Regions from separate parts of the Rhizobium sp. CBN3 genome, predicted to be linked through region 1. Evidence: riboswitches for the same ligand, from Rfam matches in the RefSeq annotation. Region 1 holds a riboswitch; the other holds the start of a gene.
What was found. Region 1 has a riboswitch for thiamine pyrophosphate ahead of thiM (hydroxyethylthiazole kinase). Riboswitches for the same ligand answer to the same signal wherever they lie in the genome.
Positions count from the first base shown of each region.

Region 2: another riboswitch for thiamine pyrophosphate. It lies ahead of QWJ46_RS09170 (ABC transporter permease); the one in region 1 lies ahead of thiM (hydroxyethylthiazole kinase).

Region 1 is NZ_JAULSE010000002.1:518,651-530,425, forward strand. It holds gene QWJ46_RS05190 (ABC transporter permease) at 1-309, opposite strand, end outside; gene QWJ46_RS05195 (ABC transporter substrate-binding protein) at 367-2,013, opposite strand; gene QWJ46_RS05200 (glycoside hydrolase family 3 N-terminal domain-containing protein) at 2,057-3,079, opposite strand; gene QWJ46_RS05205 (GNAT family N-acetyltransferase) at 3,104-3,583, opposite strand; gene thiD (bifunctional hydroxymethylpyrimidine kinase/phosphomethylpyrimidine kinase) at 4,040-4,849, opposite strand; gene thiE (thiamine phosphate synthase) at 4,846-5,481, opposite strand; gene thiM (hydroxyethylthiazole kinase) at 5,478-6,281, opposite strand; TPP riboswitch at 6,326-6,422, opposite strand; gene QWJ46_RS05225 (DUF1349 domain-containing protein) at 6,553-7,137, opposite strand; gene QWJ46_RS05230 (ABC transporter substrate-binding protein) at 7,356-8,882, shown strand; gene QWJ46_RS05235 (ABC transporter permease) at 8,966-9,907, shown strand; gene QWJ46_RS05240 (ABC transporter permease) at 9,907-10,776, shown strand; gene QWJ46_RS05245 (RidA family protein) at 10,839-11,351, shown strand; gene QWJ46_RS05250 (aminotransferase class V-fold PLP-dependent enzyme) at 11,486-11,775, shown strand, end outside.
Region 2 is NZ_JAULSE010000004.1:281,537-293,311, reverse strand. It holds gene fdhD (formate dehydrogenase accessory sulfurtransferase FdhD) at 1-757, opposite strand, end outside; gene fdhF (formate dehydrogenase subunit alpha) at 831-3,710, opposite strand; gene QWJ46_RS09200 (NADH-quinone oxidoreductase subunit NuoF) at 3,909-5,465, opposite strand; gene QWJ46_RS09195 (formate dehydrogenase subunit gamma) at 5,462-5,941, opposite strand; gene QWJ46_RS09190 (LysR family transcriptional regulator) at 6,076-6,969, opposite strand; gene QWJ46_RS09185 (helix-turn-helix transcriptional regulator) at 7,048-7,389, opposite strand; gene QWJ46_RS09180 (SDR family NAD(P)-dependent oxidoreductase) at 7,493-8,263, opposite strand; gene soxR (redox-sensitive transcriptional activator SoxR) at 8,387-8,857, opposite strand; TPP riboswitch at 9,191-9,304, shown strand; gene QWJ46_RS09170 (ABC transporter permease) at 9,465-10,271, shown strand; gene QWJ46_RS09165 (ABC transporter ATP-binding protein) at 10,268-11,080, shown strand; gene QWJ46_RS09160 (ABC transporter substrate-binding protein) at 11,148-11,775, shown strand, end outside.

The sequences.
Region 1 (11,775 bases):
AACGGTCCAGACGAGGGCATGACCGAGCACCGAGGTCACCGGCAGCGGGAAATATTTGATCGAGCGGCCGAGATCGCCGGTGAAGATGCTGCCAAGATAGGTGAGATACTGCTGCCAGAGCGGTCCGTCGACGAAGCCGAAGGTGAGCTTCAGCGCCTGCAGGCTTTCCGGCGGCAATTCGGTGCCGGCGCTTGAGAACATGATCTGCACGGGATCGCCCGGCATCAGCCGGGGCAGAAAGAAATTGATCGTCGCTGCCGCGATGAAGGCTGCCATATAGAAGACGAGGCGGCGAAGCAGGAAAGCCATGGGAACTCCGTCGTGACGAGAGCGGCGTTTCAAGACCGCTCCCGAGACCATGATGCTTTACTTCACAGGTTCCAGGGCGAGCAGGTTCAGCAGGCGTGCCGGATTCGTGCGTGAGATCGACGGATTGACGAAGGGGTTTTCCTTGGTCGACCAGCCGGTGAAGCGCTTGGTGTTGTACTGATACCAGTTCGGATTGTTGAAGACTGGAATCATCGGCATGTTTTCGGCGACGATGCGCTGCGCCTTGTTCATCACCTCTTTCTGCGTGGCAAGGTCGGCGGTCTGAGTGAACTCGGTGACGAGTTTCTCGACATCGGGGTTGAACCAGCGCTGCGCGGTGAAGCGGGTCTTGCCCTTGTCCGAGGCGCTGAAGGCGCGCTTGTAGGGATAGTAGGGCGAGGCCGATGCCGGCAGGCTGTTGATCGCCGCATCGAACTTGCCGCTGATGAGGTTGCCGGTCCAGACGGCCTCCTCGGGCGTTTCGATCTTGGCGTTGATGCCGACCGCCTGCATGCCTTCGACGGCGATGTTGACCGTGTCGACCCAGTCCGTCCAGGAGTTCGGGACGATGATGGAGAAGGAGATCTTGCTGCCGTCGGGATTGTCGCGGAAGCCGTCGCCGTCCTTGTCCTTGTAGCCGGCCTCGTCGAGCAGCGCCTTGGCGGCGTCGGCGTCATAGGTCGCGTATTTGCCGAAGTCTGTTTTCACGGACGGATCCGCCCAGCTCTTGTAGAGATCGCCCATCAGGCCGGGGTCTTCGTTGAGTGTCGGGTAGCCGTAGCCGGCGACGTCGATCATCGTCTTGCGGTCGAGCGCCATGCCGACGGCGCGGCGGAACTTCACGTCGTTGAAGGCCTTCTTGTTGTTTTCGTTTGCCGTTTCCAGGTTGAACAGGAAGGCGACCATGCTGCTCGGCGAATACCAGTAGTGAAAGTGCGCCGGATCCTTGGAGACATAGACATTGTCGATGTCGGGAATGAAGGAGACACCCCAGTCGAGCGTGCCGTCGGCGGTTGCCGTCAGGATCTGGTTGTTGTCGGCAAGCTGAGGGAAGCGAATGCAATCAACCTTCAGATGAGCGTTGTCCCAGTAATTCGGGTTGCGGCACTGGTCATAGGTCTGGCCGGTGAAGCGCGGTACCTCAGTCAGCGGACCGCTGCCGACCGGGGTCTCGTTGGTGAAGGTGACGGGATCTGCGACGTCCTTCCAGACATGTTCGGGAACGATCGGCAGCTGCGAGATCTGCTCGGCGGCAAGCGAGCTCGGGTTGGCGAGCGTGAAGCGCACCGTCTGACCGTCGACGGCTTGCACGTCGGTGACGAAGGTCCAGATGCTGACGAAGTCGAGCGCCGGGAACTTCTTCAGGTAATCATAGGTGAACTTGGCGTCGGCTGCAGTCAACGGCTTGCCGTCCGACCATTTGAGGTTCGGGCGCAGCTTGAAATCGATACTCTTCAGGTCGTCGGAGAGCTTGAAGCTTTCGGCCAGGCGATAGACCGGCTTGTTGCTGTCGAAGCGGTTGAAAATAACCAGCGGCTCGTAGATGAAGTCGAGTGTCGACTGACGCGCCGAGGTCTGGTTGAACGGGTTGAAGTTGCGAACCCAGGTGGTCGCCGGTTCGATGTTCGCGGTCAGGACGGTCTGCGCCATCGCAGATCCGGAAAGCAACGTCAGTGCTGCGGCTGCAAGAAGATATTTTTTCATGTTCTATTCCCCTTTTCTTATGCGGTGAGAAATAATCTGCTGGTCAGGAGACCGGCACGCTTGCAAACATGTCTTCGACTTCGGCATGGGCGGCGCGGAAATCGATCTTCAGATTGCCGAGGCGGGCCTTTCCGGCAGCGATCCGCTTCAGGGCAGTATCCGTCAGCGGGCGCGCGGCCTTGGCGGCGGCTTCGCTTTCCCTGACGTCGCCGTGGCTGTGGAGGGCGATGTCGAAGCCTGCGTCGAGCACTTGGGCAACGCGCTCCGGCAGCGTGCCCGAGAGCGACTCCATGAAAATGCAGTCGGAGATCAGCACGCCGTCATAGCCCATGTCGTTGCGGATCACGTCGTGCATGACAGGCGAGATCGACGCCGGCAGCTCGGCGTCGTAGGCCGAATAAACGACATGGGCGACCATGGCCCAGGGCGTATCCTTCAACGCCAGGAAAGGCTTGAAATCGGTGGCGATGAGCGTCTGGCGGCTGGCGTCGACCACCGGGCGCTCCTTGTGGGAGTCGAGAGTCGCGCGGCCATGGCCGGGAATGTGCTTCATGACGGGCATGTTGCTGGTCTCGAGCAGTCCGTCGACGACCTCGCGGCCGAGGGCGGCGATGACATCCGGATCGGGGCCGAAGGAGCGGGCGCCGATGACCGCGCTCGTCGTCTCGAAGACGAGATCGAGAACGGGCGAGCAGCCGCTCGAAAGACCGAGTTCCGTCATCATCGCGCCCATGGCCTGAGAGGACAGGCGCAGTGCTTTTTTGCCGAGATCGAAATCGCGGTGAGCAAGCTCGGCGAACTGGCCGAAGCTGCGGAAGAGCGGCCAGGGACCGGCGTCGAGATGCTGGACGCGGCCGCCTTCCTGATCGGTGAAGACGGGCGCATCGTCACGGCCGACGGCTTCGCGGAAGCGTTCGATCAACCGTTTCGTCTGCTCCGGCTCGCGCTGATTGCGCCGGCCGACGAAGAGGCCGAGCGGATTGGTCTCGCGGAAGAGAGCGAATTCATCATCCGAAATCGTGGGGTGGGGAAGGCCGACGAAAAGGGCGAGCGGGGTCGAGGACAATTCTGGAGCTCCGGGATCAGATGGTCATTTCGGCGCGCTTCTCAGCAGGCCTTCGTAAATACCCCTGTCGGGGGCGGGGATGACGATTGCGCCCGCCGTCCTGGCGTAGAAATCGACGGGGCCGGCATCGCCGATGAAGGCATAGGCGTGGCCTGTTGTTTTCATGGTCTGCAGGCAGGCGGAAAACAGCGCGAGCCCGATACCCTTGCCGCGCGCTTCAGGACCGACGCCGGTCGGGCCGAAGAAGCCGCGGGCCGTCGTGTCGTAACAGGCAAAGCCGAGCAGCTTGCCGCCTTCGACGGCGATCAGACAGGCGACGGGCTGGCGGGAGAAGGCGACGGAAACCTCGCTCGCCCAGTTCTCGCTGAATTGTTCGCGAACCCAGTTGACGATGAGGTGCAGTTCCGGAGGAAGAGCCGGACGGATGGAGACGCCGACATGATCGGCTTTCTGCTTCAGGTCAGCGAGCTCAGTGGAATATAAGCTTACAAGCAGGTCTGGCACCTGTCATCCTCCCGGTATTCCGTTATTGCGGAATGTATCCCCTTTTAGTGTTATAGACTTGGCCATATAACGACACTTGTCAACAAGGTTTTTGAATTCGATTAGGAACCGTCTGTTGCGGTGACGCGGGCTTCAACGCAGGGCGGGCGCCGAACGTTTCAAGGCGCTGACAAAGTCTCTTTCGTCTGAAAAGACCCGTCCCCAACCCCTCCCCACAAGGGGGAGGGGCTAACGCGCCGCGCCAACTGCAGCAGACATCAGCCTCTGCGGATGAGACGGCGAAATGGAAAACAATGGGTGCGGCATTCAAGCCCCTCCCCCTTGTGGGGAGGGGTTGGGGAGGGGGCTTGGATGGTGGCTCGGCCCGGTCGGCGGCGGCAGCCCGAGGAGTGGCAACGGCGATGTCAGGGGCCGAATGTGATCTTAGTGCCTCGCAAATGCCCGCCTAACGAACCTTCAGTCGCCGTCTTTCCAAAGCGCGTGGAAATGCTGCACCGGACCGTGGCCGGAGCCGACGCTGAGCTTTCCGGCGGCCGCGACTGCATCAGCGAGATAATCCTTCGCGATGGCGACCGCCTGTTGCGCCGAGGCGCCTTTGGCGAGCTCGGCCGCCAGCGCGCTGGAGAGCGTGCAGCCTGTGCCATGGGTGTTTTTTGTCGGCACGCGTCGGGCTTCGAACCAGTGCAGGCCGTCGGCCGTGGCAAGCACGTCCGGGCTTTCGTTGCTGTCGAGATGGCCGCCCTTGACCAGAACGGCAGCGGGACCGAGCGCGCGCAACTGTTCGGCCTGGGCCGCCATCTCATCGCGACTGGTCGCAACCGGCTGGTGCAACAGGGCCGCGGCTTCGGGCAGGTTCGGGGTCAGAAGCGTTGCGAGCGGCAGCAACCGGCGGGTCAACACGTCCACCGCCTCCGGCGCGAGCAGGGCAGCGCCCCCCTTGGCGATCATGACGGGATCGATGACGATGGGAATGCGGCGCCGGTCAGTAAGGGCTGCGGCGACGGCCTCCGCAATCCCGGCATTGGCGATCATGCCGATCTTGACGGCGTCGACGCGTACATCGGCAAAGACGGCATTGATCTGGTCGGCGACGAATTGCGGCGGCACCAGATGCACGCCGCTGACGCCTTGCGTGTTCTGTGCCGTCAGCGCCGTCAGCACCGCCATGCCATAGACGCCGCGGGCGGAAAAAGCCTTGAGATCGGCCTGGATGCCGGCGCCGCCGGATGGATCGGAGCCGGCGATGGAGAGAACATTGCGGATCATGGGCGGACCTTTCGGATGTTTGCGGCGATGCGGCGCGTGGCCGCCTCTGGGTCTGGCGTGCCGCAGATGGCGGAGACGACGGCAAGCCCCCTGGCGCCGGCTGTGAACACCTGCGCCACATGCTCGGCCTTGAGGCCGCCGATGGCGACCGACGGCACCGGTGAGGATTTCACCAGCATCGCAAGGCCATCGAAACCGATCGGCTGCTTGTGGTCGGCCTTGGTCGGTGTCGCAAAGACCGGTCCGACGCCGGTATAATCGACGAGACGGGGATCGACGGCGCCGGCAAGCTGGGCGGTCTCGACCGAGAGGCCGAGGATCATGTCCGAGCCGATCATCGTCCGTGCCGTGCGCGCATCCATGTCCTCCTGGCCAATATGCAGGCCGTCCGCGCCGATGGCGATCGCCGCCTCGACATCGTCATTGACGATAAGCAGCGCGCCGGTTCCCGCAAGCGCCTGTTTCAAGGCTCGGCCGGTCTCGATCATTCTGGTCGTGCCCGCATGTTTGTCGCGCAGTTGCACCATCGTCGCGCCGCCGGCAACGGCAAGGCGCGCGGTCTCGATCATGCCGATCTCGGCGCAGAGATCGGGATCGAGAACGAGATAGAGCGAAAGGTCGAAGTGCTTCATGCGACCGATACCCTTGCCCTGGCATCGAGCGTTTCGGCGTCGATCGCAGCCAGCGCATCGAGGAAGCGCCAGGAGAAGGAGCCCGGGCCGGCGGCACCCAGCGCCGCATCTTCGCCGGCGACGGCGAAGGTCGCAAGCGCGGCGACAGTCGCGCCGAAGATATCCTCGGGCGCGGTCGCGGCAAAGGCGCCGACGAGGCAGGTAAGCGAGCAACCGAGCGCGGTGACCTGCGGCATCAGGGCCGATCCGCCCGCAACGCGCACGGCTCTTTTCCCGTCGGTGACGAAATCCACCGCGCCGGTGACGGCAACGATGGCTTGCTGCCGCTCCGCCAGCCGCCGTGCCGAATCCTCCGCCTGTTCGACCGGGTCGCGGCTGTCGACGCCCTGACCGCGGCTCTCTCCGCCGGCAACCGCGATGATCTCGGACGCGTTGCCGCGGATGATCGTCGGCTTGAGCGCCAGGAGATCGGCGACCGCTGCGCGGCGGAAGGCCGTCGCGTAATGCGCGACCGGATCGAGCACCCATGGCTTGCCGGCTGCGTTGGCGGCCTTCGCCGCCGTCTGCATGCCTTCGATCCATTGCGTCGAAAGCGTGCCGATGTTGATGGTCAATGCATTCGCGATGCCGGCGAATTCACCGGCTTCTTCAGCGGCATGCACCATGGCGGGCGAAGCACCCGACGCAAGCAGAACATTGGCCGCGATGTTCATGGCGACATAATTGGTGATGCACTGGACGAGCGGCGGCTTTTCGCGCATCGCCTTCAGCATGGCTCCCGACGTGATCTTGCTTTGCATGGCGCCCCTTTCAGGCGGGGGCGGCGCGGGGGGCGCCTCTCACGGCGAGGCCCCGAGCGACTCCCTCCGCCGGCATTATCCGGTTCAGGTTCGAAGGGTTCTTCTCAGCCCGTCTTTCGACGAACGCCCCTGTCTCTCAATCGTGCTCTTTTTCGCAGAGAAGGGCGCGGCTGTCACTCCGAAAATGAATGTCCGGTACTCCTTGCGGCAGCGCATTAGGCTTGAACGTCGCTGCTTGTGCTTCCGGGTATGCTATCCCGATCGCATCCGGCTAATTCAAATCATGAAGCTCCGTCGTAATCGCATCCGCAATCGAAAACTCCGAAAACCGCACAATCAGCCCACTACGCTCCGGCGTGCAGGCAGCCGGCCCAACCTCGTAGCGGTCAGCAGCCTGGAAGGGCGCCAGCCGCAATAGTGGCCAGCGGCGGCCGTCGCGGGAGGCCTGGATGCGCATGGCGCCATTGGCGACGGTGACGCGGATGCGGAAATCCTCGAGTTCCTTGAAGGGCTGCGATACCGACCAGTCGGACCGGCCGTCGGTGACGACGGTGCTGAGGAAGGCTTCGCCGTCGGTGAATTCGACGCCGGTCTTTACCCAGCGTTTCTCGTCGATGCGGACCATCAGGCCGGCCTGGTCGTAGAGCGTGCGGAATTCGCCCTCGACGCGGATCTGTGCGGTAAAGCTGTCGCCGGTGGGGAAGGCGAGGAAGTGGCCGCTGTCGCGGGCGAAGCCGTAATAGGTTTCGCGCCAGAAATCGGTCTTCTCGCCTGTCGTCATCGTCAGGCCGGTTCCGTCGGCGTGCCAGCTGGCCGGCTCATTCAGCCATCGTCCCTGGTTGAAGTCGATGCTCATTCGATCCTCCCTTTATTGACGTCCTGACGCTGCCGATTCTTCATATCGGCATAATGCGCGACCTTCGCGCAGGCGACCAGTCTCGGCCGGCGATGTTGTGCTTCCGGCCTCTGTCGCGGACATAATCCGCGGCTTCGGCTTGACACGATAGTTCCAACTCTTATTCTGTAACAAAAAGATGAATTACATAATTGTGGAACTGAATCGGGAGCCCTCACATGAAAACACTAGTCGCATTCCTGCTCGGCACCGCGCTTGTCGCCCTGCCTTCGACCCTCCTTGCCCAGGAGAAGGGCGGCGTCATCAATGTCGCCACCATCGGCGAGCCGCCGACGCTCGATCCGATGTCGTCGACGGCCGATCTCGTCGGCATCGTCACGCAGCATATTTTCGAAACGCTCTACACTTTCGACAAGAGCTGGAACGTCACGCCGCTTCTGGCTGAGAGCTTGCCCGAGATCAGCGCCGACGGCAAAACCTATACGATCAAGCTCAGGACCGGCATCAAGTTCCACGACAATACAGACATGACCTCGGAGGATGTCGTCGCCTCGCTTAGCCGCTGGATGAAGATCGCCTCGCGCGGCAAGCAGGTGGCCGGCTTCATCGACAAGATCACGGCTGGCGATGCTTCGACGGTCACCATCACGCTGAAACAGCCCTATGCGCCGCTGACCTCGTTGCTCGCCTTCAACAATTCGGCGGCGATCATCATCCCTTCCGAAAAGCAGGACGAGCCGATGAAGGAATTCATCGGCACCGGTCCCTATATGCTGAAGGAGCGCAAGGCCGACCAGTATATCCAGCTCGTCCGCTTCGACGGCTATAAGTCCCGCGAGGGCGACAGCAATGGTTATGGCGGCGCCCGTCATCAATATCTCGATGAAATCCGCTTCGTGCCGGTACCGGATCCGAACACCCGGGTCGAGGCCGCCATCTCGGGTCAGTATGATTATGTCGACTCGATCCCGGTCGAATCCTACGACAAGCTGAAGGCTTCGACGGCCTCGCAGCCGGTGATGCTGAAGCCCTTCGGTTATCCGGTCTTCGTCTTCAACACGAAGGAAGGTGTTGCCGGAAATGTCGAAGTTCGCAAGGCGATCCGCCAAGCGCTCAGCATGGAAGACATGCTGGCGGCCGCCTTCGGCAGCAAGGATTTCTATGCGCTCGATGGCGCCATCTATCCCAAGACCTTTGCCTGGTCGACCGATGCCGGCGTCGAGGGCGCCTATAATGTCGCCGATCCGGAAGGGGCGGCGGCTGCCGCCAAGAAGGCGGGATACAATGGCGAGCCGATCCGCATCCTGACCAGCCGTCAATACGAGTTCCACTACAAGATGGCGCAGGTCGCCGCCGAATATCTGAAGCTTGCCGGCTTCACCGTCGATATGCAGGTGGTGGACTGGGCGACGCTGACGCAGCGCCGCACCGATCCGAAGCTCTGGGATATCTACATCACCCACAGCCCCTTCCTTCCCGAGCCGGCGCTCATCGGGTCGCTCTCGACGAGTTCGCCCGGCTGGTGGGACACGCCGGCCCGCAAGGCGGCCGTCGATGCCTTCACCTCCGAGGTCGATCCGAAGAAGCGCGTCGCGCTCTGGGCCGATGTTCAGAAGGCCGTCTATGCCGACGCGCCCTTCATGAAGATCGGCGATTTCAACGCCGTCTCGGCAAAATCGGTCAAGCTCGAAGGCGTCGATCCGGCTCCGTGGCCGTATTTCTGGAACGCCTCGATCAAGAAGTAAGCATCACCGCCGGTACCGGTCCTCCAGGACGGGTACCGGTTTTCTTTTCTGCCGCATCTGCAAGGGCTTGAAGGCCGGCATTCATGATACGCTACATCCTCCAGCGCCTATTCGGCATGATCGTCGTGATGTTTCTGGTCGTCACCATCGTCTTCGTCATCGTGCGCGTGACGCCGGGTGATCCGGCCGCAGTCATGCTCGGGCCGGATGCGACGACGCAGGATATTGCCGACCTCAGGGCCCGGCTCGGCCTCGATCAGTCGCTCGGGCTGCAATATCTCTATTACATCGGCCAGCTGCTGAAGGGCGATCTCGGACAGTCGATCTTCCTCAACATGCCGGTCACATCGGCGCTCATCGACCGGGCCGAGCCGACCTTCTTCCTGACGCTGTTCTCGCTTGCCATCGCCAGCATCATCGCCCTGCCGATCGGCATCTATGCCGCCTATCGGCGCGGTTCCTTCATTGATCAGGCGGCAACGACGCTCGCCATGTTCGCCGCCAGCATTCCAAGCTTCTGGCTCGGCCTCATTCTCATGCAGTTCTTTGCCGTCAGGCTCAATCTCTTCCCGGTCTCCGGTTATGGCGGCCCGGGCTCGACCTTCATCGACCGGATGTATCATCTGACGCTGCCGGCCTTTGCGCTCGGCATCGTCTCTTCGGCGCTGATCTTGCGCTTCACCCGCGCCTCGATGCTCGATGTGCTCGGCGACGATTATATCCGCACGGCGCGCGCCAAGGGGCTGATCGAGCGCAAGGTCATCCTCAAGCACGCGTTGAAGAATGCGCTGATCCCGATCCTGACGGTGCTCGGCCTGACGGCGGCGGTGCTGATTTCGGGCGCCGTCGTCACCGAAACCGTCTTCGGCCTGCCGGGTGTCGGCAATCTCGTCGTTTCGGCGGTGCTGCGCCGCGATTATCCCGTCATCCAGGGGGCGCTGCTCGTCATCGCCGCGCTCTACGTGCTGATCAATTTTGCAATCGACATGCTCTACCTGCTCGTCGATCCGAGGGTGCGCTACTGATGGCCGATATCGCAATCAAACCCGCAGAAAGCGAAGGCAGCAAATTCGTCCGCCGCCTGATGAAGCGCAGGACGGTGGCTTTCGGCCTGCTGATCCTGACCATCTTCGTGCTGCTGGCGGCCTTCGCGCCTGTGGTTGCGCCCTTTTCGCCATCGAAGCTTTCCATCGTCAACCGGCTGAAGCCGCCGAGCGGCACCTTCTTCTTCGGCACGGACGAGTTCGGCCGTGACGTCTTCTCGCGCACGATTTTCGCCGGCCGCCTGTCGCTGCTCGTTGGCGCCGCCGTCGTCGCCTTGTCGGCCGCTATCGGCGTCACGCTCGGCCTGCTTGCGGGCTTCTTCCACAAGCTCGATACACCGATCGCCCGGCTGATCGATGCGATGATGGCCTTCCCGGATATCCTGCTTGCCATCGCCCTCGTCGCCGCCCTCGGCCCGTCCTTGACGACCGTCATCATCGCGTTGTCGATCGTCTATGCGCCGCGCCTTGCGCGTATCGTCCGCGCCTCGACGCTTGTCATTCGCGAGCTTCCCTATGTCGAGGCGGCGAGGGCGCTTGGGATTTCAACCTTCCACATCATGACGCGGCACGTGCTGCGCAATTTGCTGTCGCCGATCCTGGTGCAAGCCACCTTCCTCTTTGCCAGCGCGATGCTTGCCGAAGCTGGTCTCTCTTTCCTCGGTCTCGGCGTCAGCCCCGACGTCCCGACCTGGGGAACGATGATCGCCGCCGGCCGGCAATATATCGGCCAGGCCGACTGGATGACGCTTTTCCCCGGCGTGGCGATCGTTCTCTCGGTGCTGTCACTGCAGATGGTCGGTGACGGCCTGAGGGACATGCTCGACCCGCGACTGCGCAAGGACCTTTAATCCGTCGACCAGCGGTCGGCCAATCCAAATCCGCCAATCGAAATTCGCCAATTCAAATTTGCATGACAGGAGTTCGCGTGAATCAGTTCCCCGCCGCCGCCGGCAAGGTCGAGAACTCGCCTTACCAACGGTTAGCCGCTCTCGGCATAACGCTGCCGCCACCACCGCCACCGATCGCCAATTTCGTGACGCATGTGATAGAAGGCAACATGCTCTATCTTTCCGGCCAAGGGCCACGCGAGGCCGATGGCTTCCTGCATGCCGGCAAGGTCGGCGGCGGCGTCAATGTCGAGGAGGCTTACCGGCATGCGCGGCTGACCGGCATCAATCTGCTTGCCGTCATGCATGAGGCGCTCGGCGATCTCTCGCGCGTCAGGCGGGTGGTCAAGCTGCTCGGCATGGTCAACGCCGTACCCGAGTTCGAGGACCATCCGAGCGTCATCAACGGCTGCTCGGATCTGTTGATCGCCGTCTTCGGAGCGGCCGGCGAACATGCCCGCTCGGCTGTCGGCTTCGGCTCGCTGCCCGGCAACATCACCGTCGAGATCGAGGCGATCGTCGCCTTGCATGCCTGACGAGATGTTTCATCTTTGGAGTGGTCTTCGGATGAGCTTTTTCTATTTTAACCCGCCTCCTTCCTCCGGCTCCTCGACACTGCCGGATGACCGCGCCATGTTCTGCCCTTCGCCCCAGACTTCCGGAGATATTCATGCCCGATGATATCAGACCTTCGCTCGGCCTTCGTCCCGTCATCAATGTGTCCGGCACGATGACCAGCCTTGGCGCTTCGATCGTCGTTCCCGAGGCGATCGCCGCGATGGCGTCGATCCTGCCGCACTTCGTCGAGATCAACGACCTGCAGCGCAAGGCGAGCAGAGTCATCGCCCGGCTGACCGGTGGCGAGGCAGGCTTCGTCACCGCCTCCTGCTCGGCCGGCATTTCACTCGCCGTCGCCGGAGCAATCACCGGCGATAACCTGCTTGCGATCGAAAAACTGCC
Region 2 (11,775 bases), on a different contig from region 1:
CGCGCACCAGCGCGACGAGCGTCATGCCGGCCGCTTCGGCCGTGCGGATGGCAAGGGCCGTCGGCGCTGAAATGGCGATAAGTGCGGGGCTGCCGAGGATCGCCGCCTTCTGCACCATTTCGACCGACAGCCGGCTGGTGACGACGACCGCGCCGTTTCCGCCGCTTTCACCGGCGCGGATAACGGCGCCGCAGAGTTTGTCCAGCGCGTTATGGCGGCCGACATCTTCGCGAACCGCGATCATCCCGCCGCCGGGAAGGTAGAATCCAGCGCCATGTACGGCCCGCGTTTCACGATGCAGCGGCTGCGCCTCGTTCAGAAATGATACGGCGCGAACGATATCAGCATGAGACAGCGTCAACGGCGATGTCGAGACATCGGGCACCGGCCGCACCGCCTGTTCGATCGATTCGATGCCGCAGAGCCCACAGCCGACTGGTCCGGCCATGCTGCGGCGGCGGGCCCGCAGCCGATCGGCGACGTCGTCGGCAAGGCTGACCTGCACGTCGATGCCCTGCCTACCCGCGACGATCTCGATGGCGGATATCTCCGCCGGCCTGGCGATAATTCCTTCCGTCAGGCTGAAGCCGACGGCGAAATCCTCAAGATCCGCCGGTGTCGCCATCATCACCGCATGCGAACTACCGCCATAGGAAAAGGCGATCGGCACTTCCTCGGGCACGATGCGCGAACCGCTGTGCATGACGCCGTTGCGGCGGGCGGTTTCGGGAGCACGGGCGGTGATGGCGAAAGTCATCACAGACGCCTCCTCTTCTCCTCGCGAGGAGAAGGGAGGAGCTCGCCGACAATGTCAAATCGCCCCGGCATTGTCACTCCGCCGCTTCGAGCTTGCCGGCGATGCGGCGCGATTGCCGCGCCTGCTCGTCATATTCGAGCTGCCAGTCGCTCGGCCCGTTCGACGGCGAGACCTGCACCGCCGTCACCTTGTATTCCGGGCAGTTGGTCGCCCAGTCGGAAAAGTCGGTGGTGATGACGTTGGCCTGCGTATTGGGGTGATGGAAGGTCGTATAGACGACGCCCGGCGCGACACGGTCGGTGATCAGCGCCCGGAGCGTGGTGTCGCCGGAGCGGCTGGCGAGCTTAACCCAGTCGCCATCGCGGACGCCGCGCTGTTCGGCATCGTGCGGGTGGATCTCCAGCCGGTCTTCCGCGTGCCAGACGACATTCTCGGTCCGTCGTGTCTGCGCTCCGACATTATATTGGCTGAGGATGCGGCCAGTGGTGAGCAGCAGCGGGAAGCGCGGGCCGGTGCGTTCGTCGGTCGCCACATATTCGGTGCGGATGAACTTGCCCTTGCCGCGAACGAAACCGTTGACATGCATGATCGGCGAGCCGAGCGGGTTCTTCTCGTTGCAGGGCCACTGCACCGAGCCCATCTTGTCGAGGTAATCGTAGGACACAAGCGCAAAACTCGGCGTCGTCGCGGCGATCTCGTCCATGATCTCCGACGGATGGGCGTAATTCCAGTCGAGCCCCATCGTCTGCGCAAGCTTCTGCGTCACCTCCCAGTCGCCATAGCCGTTGCGTGGCGACATCAACTTGCGCACACGGTTGATGCGCCGCTCGGCATTGGTGAATGTGCCGTCCTTCTCGAGGAAGGTCGAGCCGGGCAGGAAGACATGGGCGTAGTTGGCGGTTTCGTTGAGGAATAGGTCCTGCACGACGACGCATTCCATCGCCGCAAGCCCGGCCGCGACATGTTTCGTATCCGGATCGGATTGCAGGATGTCCTCGCCCTGGACGTAAAGCCCTTTGAACGAGCCGTCGACCGCCGCATCGAGCATATTCGGAATGCGAAGGCCCGGCTCGTCGCTAAGCTTCACGTCCCAGAGCTTTTCGAAGATATCACGCGTCGCATCGTCGGAAATATGCCGGTAGCCGGGCAGCTCGTGCGGGAAGGAACCCATGTCGCAGGAGCCCTGTACATTGTTCTGGCCGCGCAGCGGATTTACGCCGACACCGGGACGGCCGATATTGCCGGTCGCCATCGCCAGATTGGCGATCGCGATGACCGTGGTCGAACCCTGGCTGTGCTCGGTGACACCGAGGCCGTAATAGATCGCGCCATTGCCGCCCTTGGCGTAGAGCCTTGCCGCGCCGCGCAGATCCGCCGCCGGTACGCCGGTGAAAACCTCAGTTTGTTCGGGGCTATGCTGCGGTTCGGCGACAAAGGCGGCCCAGTCCTCGAATTCCGACCAGTCGCAGCGCTCGCGGATGAATGTCTCGTCATACAGTCCTTCGGTGACGATCACATGCGCCAGCGCCGTCATCACCGCGACATTGGTGCCCGGCTTCAGCGGCAGGTGGTAGGAAGCCTCGACATGTGGCGACCGGACGATATCAGTGCGGCGCGGATCGATGACGATGAGCTTCGCCCCCTGACGCAGCCGCTTCTTCAGCCGCGAGCCGAACACCGGATGGCCGTCCGTCGGATTGGCGCCGATGATGACGACGACATCGGATTGTTCCACGCTGTCGAAATTCTGTGTACCGGCCGAGGTCCCGAATGTCTGGCCCAGACCGTAGCCGGTCGGCGAATGGCAGACGCGGGCGCAGGTATCGACATTGTTGTTCCCGAAACCGGCGCGGACCAGCTTCTGCACCAGATAGGTTTCCTCATTGGTGCAGCGTGAGGACGTGATGCCGCCGATCGCGTCGCGGCCATACTGATATTGGATGCGGCGGAACTCCGACGCCACATGGGCGAAGGCCTCGTCCCAGCTCACCTCTCGCCAGGGATCGCTGACCTTTTCGCGGATCATCGGGTTGAGGATGCGGTCTTTGTGAGTGGAATAACCGTAGGCGAAGCGGCCTTTGACGCAGGAATGGCCGCGATTGGCCTGTCCGTCCTTCCACGGCACCATGCGCACCAGCTCCTCGCCGCGCATCTCCGCCTTGAAGGAGCAGCCGACGCCGCAATAGGCGCAGGTGGTGACGGCCGAATGCTCCGGCTGGCCGATCTCGATCACCGATTTCTCTGTCAGCGTCGCCGTCGGACAGGCCTGGACGCAGGCGCCGCAGGAGACGCATTCGGAATCCATGAAGTTCTCATGCATGCCGGGTGACACACGGGAGCCGAAACCACGCCCCTCGATCGTCAGCGCAAAAGTGCCCTGCACTTCCTCGCAGGCGCGCACGCAAAGCGAACAGACGATGCATTTGGAGGGATCATAGGTGAAGTAGGGGTTGGACTCGTCCTTCGGCATCCATTTCAGATTGATGTCGCCGTTGCTGCGCGCCTTGACGTGGTTGTCGCCCTCATAGCCGTAGCGCACGTCGCGCAGGCCGACAGCGCCTGCCATGTCCTGCAACTGGCAATCACCATTGGCAGCGCAGGTGAGGCAGTCGAGCGGATGATCGGAAATGTAGAGCTCCATCACGCCGCGGCGGATATCCTTCAATCGTCCCGTCTGCGTGTGCACCACCATGTTTGCCGCCACGGGCGTCGTGCAGGAGGCCGGCGTGCCGGCGCGGCCCTCGATCTCGACGAGACAGAGCCGGCAGGAGCCGAACGCATCGACCATGTCGGTGGCGCAGAGCTTCGGCACCTCGATTCCGGCTTCCATTGAGGCGCGCATGACGGAGGTGCCTTCCGGCACGCTGATCTGCTGCCCATCAATGGTGAGCGTTACCATGGTTTCGGATTTCGAAGCGGGAGTGCCGTAATCGATTTCATGAATGAGAGACAAGGATTGCACCTCCGCTAGATTTCTGTATCGACCGCCGTGAGGCATGCCCCTCATCCGCCTGTCGGCACCTTCTCCCCGCAAGCGGGGCGAAGGGGTATGCCGCACCACCTTCACTCGATACGCGCCCTCGTGGCACGTCCCCTCTCCCCGCAGGCGGGGAGAGGGTTAGGGTGAGGGGCAACTTCGAATAAAAAACCATCACTCAGCCGCCTCCACGACCGGCGCCGGCGAAAAATCTTCCGGGAAATGCGTCATGGCGCTCATTACCGGATAGGGCGTGAAGCCGCCGAGCGCGCAGAGCGACCCGAATTTCATGGTGTTGCAGAGATCGCCAAGCAACACACGGTTCTTATCCGGCTCAATGCCGCGCGCGATCTTGTCGACCGTTTCGACGCCGCGCGTCGAACCGATGCGGCAGGGCGTGCATTTGCCGCAGCTTTCGACGGCACAGAATTCCATGGCGAAACGCGCCTGCTTCAGCATGTCGGCCGTGTCGTCGAAGACGACGATGCCGGCGTGGCCGATCAGCCCATCCTTGGCGGCGAAGGCCTCGTAGTCGAAAGGCGTATCGAACAGCGCCCGCGGGAAATAGGCGCCGAGCGGCCCGCCGACCTGAACCGCCTTGACCGGCCGGCCGGTCCTCGTGCCGCCGCCGATCCTGTCGACGATCTCGCCGAGCGAAAGACCGAAGGCGGTCTCATAGAGGCCGCCATATCTGACATTGCCGGCGATCTGCAGCGGGATGGTGCCGCGCGAGCGGCCCATGCCGAAATCGCGGTAGAAGGCGGCGCCCTTTTCCAGGATGACGGGTACCGAGGCCAGTGAGATCACATTGTTGATGACGGTCGGACAGTCGAACAGACCTTTATGCGCCGGCAGCGGCGGTTTGGCGCGCACGATGCCGCGCTTGCCTTCGAGACTGTTCAAGAGGGCCGTTTCCTCACCGCAGACATAGGCGCCGGCGCCGGTGCGCACCTCGATATCGAAGGCGCGGCCCGAGCCAAGCATCGACGGGCCGAGAATGCCGGCCTGTCGGGCGAGGCCGATGGCCTCGCTCATCACCGCGATCGCATGCGGATATTCCGAACGGGTGTAGACGAACCCCTTCGTGGCGCCGGTCGCAAGCCCTGCAATCGCCATGCCCTCGATCAACACGAGGGGATCGCCCTCCATGATCATCCTGTCGGCAAAGGTGCCGCTGTCGCCCTCATCGGCGTTGCAGACGATATATTTGCGTTCGCCGCTGGCATCGAGAACGGTCTTCCACTTGATGCCGGTGGGAAAACCGGCACCGCCGCGTCCGCGCAGGCCGGAATCGGTGACTTCCTTGACGATTTCGGCAGGTGTCATCGAAACGGCGCGGCGAAGACCGGCAAGGCCGCCATGCGCCTCATAATCGCCAAGCGAAAGCGGGTCGGTGATGCCACAGCGGGCGAAGGTCAGGCGGGTCTGTTCCTTCAGGAACGGGAGGACTTCAACCTCCCCGAGACAGAGCGGGTGACCGCCGCCGTTCATCATTCCGGCGTCGAACAGAGCAGGCACATCCTTTGCCTTCACCGGCCCGTAGCCGATGCGCTTGCCGGCGATCTCGACTTCGACCAGCGGTTCCAGCCAGAACATTCCGCGCGAGCCGTTGCGCACGATCTCTGCATCGAAGCCGCGGGCGGCGATCTCCTGGGCAATCGCCTTTGCCACCTTTTCGGCCCCGAGCGCCAGCGCAGCGGCATCGCGCGGAACATAAATCCTGACTGTCATCGACGTGCCTCCGCAACGAGTTCCGCCACCAGCTGATCGTCGAGCCGGCCATAAACCTCGCCGTCGAGCATCGCCGACGGGGCGCAGGCACAAAGGCCGAGACAATAGACCGGCTCCAGCGTCACGGCGCCGTCGAGCGTCGTCTGATGAAAATCGATGCCGAGCAGCGCCTTGACGCGGTCAGCCAGCGCGTCGCCGCCCGTCGACTGACAGGCCTCGGCACGACAGAGCTTCAGCACATGCCGGCCAGCGGGATGGTCGCGATAATCGTGATAGAATGTCATCACCCCGTGCACTTCGGCGCGCGAGAGGTTCAGTTCCTCCGCAATCACAGGCAGGGCTTCCTGCGGCACATAACCGAATTCTCGCTGAACCTCGTGCAGAATGGGAAGCAGCGGTCCTTCAAGGAAGCGAAGGTCGGCGACGATGGTCCGTGTACGCGCTGCGATATCGCCTGCGGCGATATGAATGGTCATCAGGCAGCCCTCCCGGCGGCTTGCTCGTTTCGGGATGGCAGGCCTCCCCAGCCGAGCGCCATCGTGCCGACAACATCTCAGGGATGCCGATGACGATCAATAAAGCTATCTCGTGGATTGATAGGTTTTTTCTATCAAAGCTCCTCATCCCGCACGAGCACTCTCGCTTCGTGCAGCAGGGCCGAAACGAGCGGGGTGAAGGGCTCGCGATAAGGCGCGACAAGACCGACCAGATGATGCGCCTCAGGCTCGACGATCGGAATCATGCGGATTTCCACGGGAAAACCAAAGGATTTCGCGACGTTGCGCGGCATGATACTTGCCCAGCGTCCGGTCCTGACATGCGAGAACAGCACGATCATCGAATTGGATTCGAGCGTCGGATGCACCGTGGCGCCGGCTTCCGTCAGATGCCGGTTGATGATGCGGCGGTTCTGCATGTCGGCCGTCAATAGACAAAGCCGAAGATCGCCGACTTCCCGCCAAGTCACGTTGTCGCGATCGGACAGCGGGCTGCCTGCGGCCGTAATCAGATTGTAGCGCTCGGCATAGAGGGGCACGGTCGTAACGCGGCCAAGCGGTTCGTTTTCGAGGTAGGTGATGCCGGCGTCGATTTCGAGATTTTCCAGCATGCTCAGCACCTGCAGCGAGTTCCGCGAGACGATCGAGAAGGTCACGCCGGGATGTCGTTCCTGAAAGGGCGAAGTGATGCGCGAAAGCATGGCGAGCGCGGTCGGAATGGCAGCGAGGCGGATGTGGCCGGAAAGACCACGGCGGGCGGCGCGCATTTCCTCGCGCATGGTGCGGGCGTCGCCGACGATGCGCCGCGCCCATTCAAGCACCCGCTGCCCCTCCGGCGTCAGCCCCTGAAACCGCGAGCCGCGCTGCACCAGCATGACGCCAAGTTGATCTTCAAGCTGCCGGATGGCGGCCGAGAGTGTCGGCTGCGAGATCCCGCACTCCTCGGCGGCGCGGCCGAAATGCTTTTCGTTGGCAAGGGCAATGAAAAATTCCAGCTTGTCGATCATCCGGTCTCCCGATCCGGCGCGAAATCATCCGGATCAGCCTATCTTCGACGCAGCAACCGTGCTCCGCAAGGGCGGGTACTAATTGTTTTCTGCAGCCGGAAAAAGATCGAACAGCGATTCGAGGAAGGCAAGCACGCTCGTATTGCCGATACGGTAATAGACCAGCCTGCCCTGACGGCGCGTATTGACGAGGCCTTCGAGCCTCAAACGCGCGAGCTGCTGCGAGACCATTGCCTGCTGAATGCCGAGGATGTTTTCGATTTCACCGACCGTCCGCTCCTCATTCGCGAGTATGCAAAGAATCAGAAGTCGGGTCTGGTGCGCCAGCGCCTTCAGCAGATCGCTCGCCTCACGAGCGTTTCCAGCGAGTTTGTGCAGTTCCTGACCGGACATTCCCGGTTCGGGCTTGGGCAATGGCATTCGACATCTCGGAAGGGGAGCGAAAAGGCAGATCAGCACAATAGCATATTCGCACACGCGAATTTGCCAAAAGTGATGAAATGTCAAAAAAGGTCTAACTAAATCAGCAAATAAGCTGGCCGCCATTGATCTCGAGGACCTGGCCGGTAATGTATCCGGAGAGGGAGGGTGCCGCCAGGAACAGATAGGCCGGAGCGCAGTCCTCCGCTGTGCCCAGCCGCTGCAAGGGAATAGACTTTCTCGTCTGCTCCAGCTTTTCGCGGGAGGAATAGCGCTCATGGAAATCCGTCTCGATCGTTCCGGGCGAGACACAATTGACGCGGATGCCATCCGGCGCGAGCTCGCGGGCAAGCGCCTTGGAATAGGTGGAAACGAAGGCTTTCGCGGCGGAATAGATCGAAGAACCGGGACTGCCGCCGGTCAGCGCGGAAATTGAAACGGTGTTGACGATGGCAGCACCTTCCGCCGCCTTCAAGGCAGGCAGCAGCGCACGCGTCAGCGCCACCACCGACGTCTGGTTCAAACGCACGATCGCCTCATAATCTGCGTCGGTCAGTGTGGCAGCAGGAAAACGGCCGAGCATGGTGCCGGCGTTATTGACGAGCACATGCACCTTCTCGAAGAAAGCGAGCGCATTTTCGGCAAATTGCGCAGCGCCGCCAGCGGCGGTGAAATCGGCGTGCAGCAGCAGCGCCCGCCTTTCGGATTCAGCCGTCAGCAGAAAATCCGGCAGGTCGCGTCCTGGCTTGCGTCCGGTATGGACGATCACCTTCGCACCGCAGTCTAGGAACTGCCGGGCCACTTCGAGGCCAATGCCCCGCCCGGCGCCAGTCACGATGACATTGCGATTTTCGAATAGTCTCGGATGGAACACGAAGCCGTCCTCCTCGCGGACAAAGCCGCCTGTTGCGCCATTCGCCCTTAACATATGAGCGCGCCGGCCGAAAGAAAGGACGCATCATCTTTCCCAGAGAGGTTAGAGCTTTTCCATGAAAGCTCACACTTCGATTTCGCTTTCCAGCAGCCGTGCGCCTGGCCCTTCCTCGCCGAGCCGATCGAAGGGATTGCGCAACGGACAGCTTTCGATCGACAGGCAGCCGCAGCCGATGCAGCCGGTCAGGCGGTCTCGCAGTAGGCTCAGCCGTCTGATTCGCGTGTCGAGTTCATCCTTCCAGCGCGCCGACAGCGTCTGCCAGTCGGCAATCGTCGGCGTGCGTCCCTGCGGCAGGGAGGCAAATGCCGACTGGATTTCCGAAAGTGGAATGCCGACACGTTGCGCCACCTTGATGATGCCGAGCCGGCGAAGCACATCGCGTCCGTAGCGCCGCTGGTTGCCGCGCGTGCGGATACTCGAGATCAGCCCCTTGGCCTCATAGAAATGCAGCGCCGAGACGGCAAGGCCACTGCGTTGCGCCACTTCGCCGACCGTCAGAAGCCTGCCGAGCGGCGCTGCAGAAATCCTATTCATCGCCTATTGACCTCAATATTAGTTGAGGTTTTATAACCCCTGCTCCCGCGGCCGTAAAGCGCGAGGCGCAGGAAGAAGCGACAGCGAGAGTATCCGGCCGATACAAGCTGGAATGATGGCATCGGCGCTCGTCCGCCCCCGTACCGATCGCCCTCGCCGATATAGCCGCCGAGAGGCGAGCGCTCGGGTTCCGTTCCCGGCAGGTACGGAACCTCGGAAAACACCCGGACAGGACCTCCGTCCGGGTGTTTTTTCATCTGCGCCCCGTCCCGACCGGCCGGACGGCTTTGCAATTTTGCGGTTGCGGCAAGAAAACCCCGATGATAGTTTTCGCCGAAATAACAGGGGAGCTCCGTGTCGCCGGGGCTGAGATGCGAGGCGCAAGCTTCCGGACCCTTCTAAGCTGATCTGGGTAATGCCAGCGGAGCGAGGTCCAAATGCATTCCGGCGCGCAAGTGTCACTCTACCCGACATCCGGCAATTCCGCCGGCATCCCTATCGATGCCGTCAAGGCAATCGCCCCCAATCGCGGCAGGCTGGGCATCGAGACCGATGCCCTCGACAGGTTTGCGCGAACGGCCCGACGAAAGCCTGAAATCGAACGCCGATGACATCGCCACGCTCATCGGATTCGCGTCTTGCGACGCTCTGTCTCGCCGTGTACCGGGCAATGCCCGCCTTGCTCGCAGGTTTTGCCTTTCTGGCGGCATGGGAACTCTATGTCGATCTTTCCGGCATCAAACCGTCCATCCTGCCGGCGCCTTCGCGCATCCTTGTCCAGGGCTGGCTGAACCGAGAGGGGCTGATATCAAACACTTGGCCGACGCTCGGCGCGACACTCGGCGGTTTCGCCCTGTCGCTCGCCTTCGCCTTCGCCTCTTCGATCCTGATGGATTTCATGCCCTTCATGCGCCGGGCACTGCTGCCGATCTTCATCGCCAGCCAGACTTTGCCGCTGGTGGCGATCGCACCCCTCGTCGTTCTCTGGTTCGGTTTCGGCCTCGTGCCCAAGATATTGCTGGTGGCGCTCGTCACCTTCTTCCCGCTGCTCGTTGCCCTGCTTCAGGGTTACGAGGCGACCGATCGCGACATTGCCGAGCTCTTGAATTCGATGAAGGCGAGCCGCTGGCGCATTTTCCGCCTGGCGCGGTTTCCCTCGTCGCTGCCCTATTTCTTCGCCGGCCTCCGAATCTCGATCACCTATGCCGTCGTCGGCGCAATCTTTGCCGAATATGCCGGCGCAGCAAGCGGCCTCGGCATCTACATCCTCAACGCCAAGAACAATTTCCGTCCCGATCTCGTGCTCGCCGCCGTGATCGTCAGCGCTCTGTTGACGCTCTGCCTCTTTGCGCTGACGCTGGTTATCCAGCATTTCGTCATGCCCTGGCAGCCATCCCAGGAGCGGCGCCGATGACCGGTCAGATGCTTGAGCTGCGCAACATCTCGAAGTCCTTCGAAGGCATGAAGGTTCTGAGCGACATTTCACTCACCGTCGCAAACGGCGAGTTCGTATCGATCGTCGGCCCATCCGGCTCCGGAAAATCGACCGTGCTGAGACTGCTGACACAGGCGCTGCGGCCGGATTCCGGCGCCATGCTTTTCAACGGTGCAGCGCTGGAACAGACGCCGCATTCCTTTGCCTTCATGCCGCAACGTGATGCGCTGATGCCCTGGCGCCGGATCATCGACAATGCCGCGCTCGGCCTGGAAGTGAAGGGCATGGGCCGTCGGGCGGCCCGCGCCGCTGTCGCGCCCCTTTTCGAGCGGTTCGGCCTCGCCGGCTTCGAGCATCACTACCCCGCCTCTCTTTCCGGCGGCATGCGCCAACGTGCTGCGCTGCTGCGCACCGTCATCCAGAAGCAGGACATGCTGCTGCTCGACGAGCCTTTCGGCGCGCTCGATGCGCTGACCCGCACGCAGATCCAGGAGTGGCTGCAAGGCATGTGGACCGAACATCGCTGGACGGCGCTGCTGATCACCCACGATGTTCGCGAGGCCGTTTTCCTCTCCGACCGGATCTACGTGCTGTCTGCCCGTCCGGCCCGTGTCATCCGCGAATTCCGCGTTCCCCTGCCCCGCCCGAGAAGCATCGCCGATCTCGGTTCACCCGCGGCCCAGGCAATCGAGACCGAAATCCTGCAAACCCTGCTTCATCCGCAAGAACAGGATGATTTTAGGCCGGCCGGCCTGAAGTCCGAATCCTGTTCCAATTTAAAGAGTTAGAGCCTGATGTCGTGCGAAAACGCTCACACTTTTCGGCGCCATGCTCTCAAGACCTGAGGAGGTCACCATGCCGCTTCTCACTCGTCGCCAGACGATCCTCGCCGCCATTGCAACAAGCCTCGCCGGCCGCGCCGCCTTCGCCCAATCGGCCCCCGCAAAGGTTCGTATCGCGCTCGACTGGACGCCCAACACCAACCATATCGGCATCTATGTCGCCAAGGCGAAGGGCTTCTACACGGCCGCCGGCCTCGACGTCGAAATTCTACCCTTTACCGACACCAGCGCCGGCACGCTGGTGTCGAACGGGGTCGCCGACTTCGGCATCAGCAGCGAGATCGAGGCCCTCACGCAGCGGGCTGGCGGCGGTGACGTGAAGATGGTCTACGGCGTCGTCCAGACGGAAACCGCCCGCTTGATCTTCAAGGGCGGACGCGACGACATCAAGAGCCCTAGAGATCTCGACGGCAAGACCTATGGCGGCTTCGGCGGCACTTGGGAGAGCGCGCTGGTCTCGGCGATGATCCGCAACGACGGCGGCAAGGGCGACGTCAAGACCGTCACCCTCGGCACCTCCGCCTATGAGGCGCTGGACAATGGCTCGATCGACTTCACGCTGGAGATCTACACCTGGGAGGGCATCGCCGCCGAGCTGGAAAACCGGAAGATCAGCCGCTTCCACTATTCCGATTACGGCA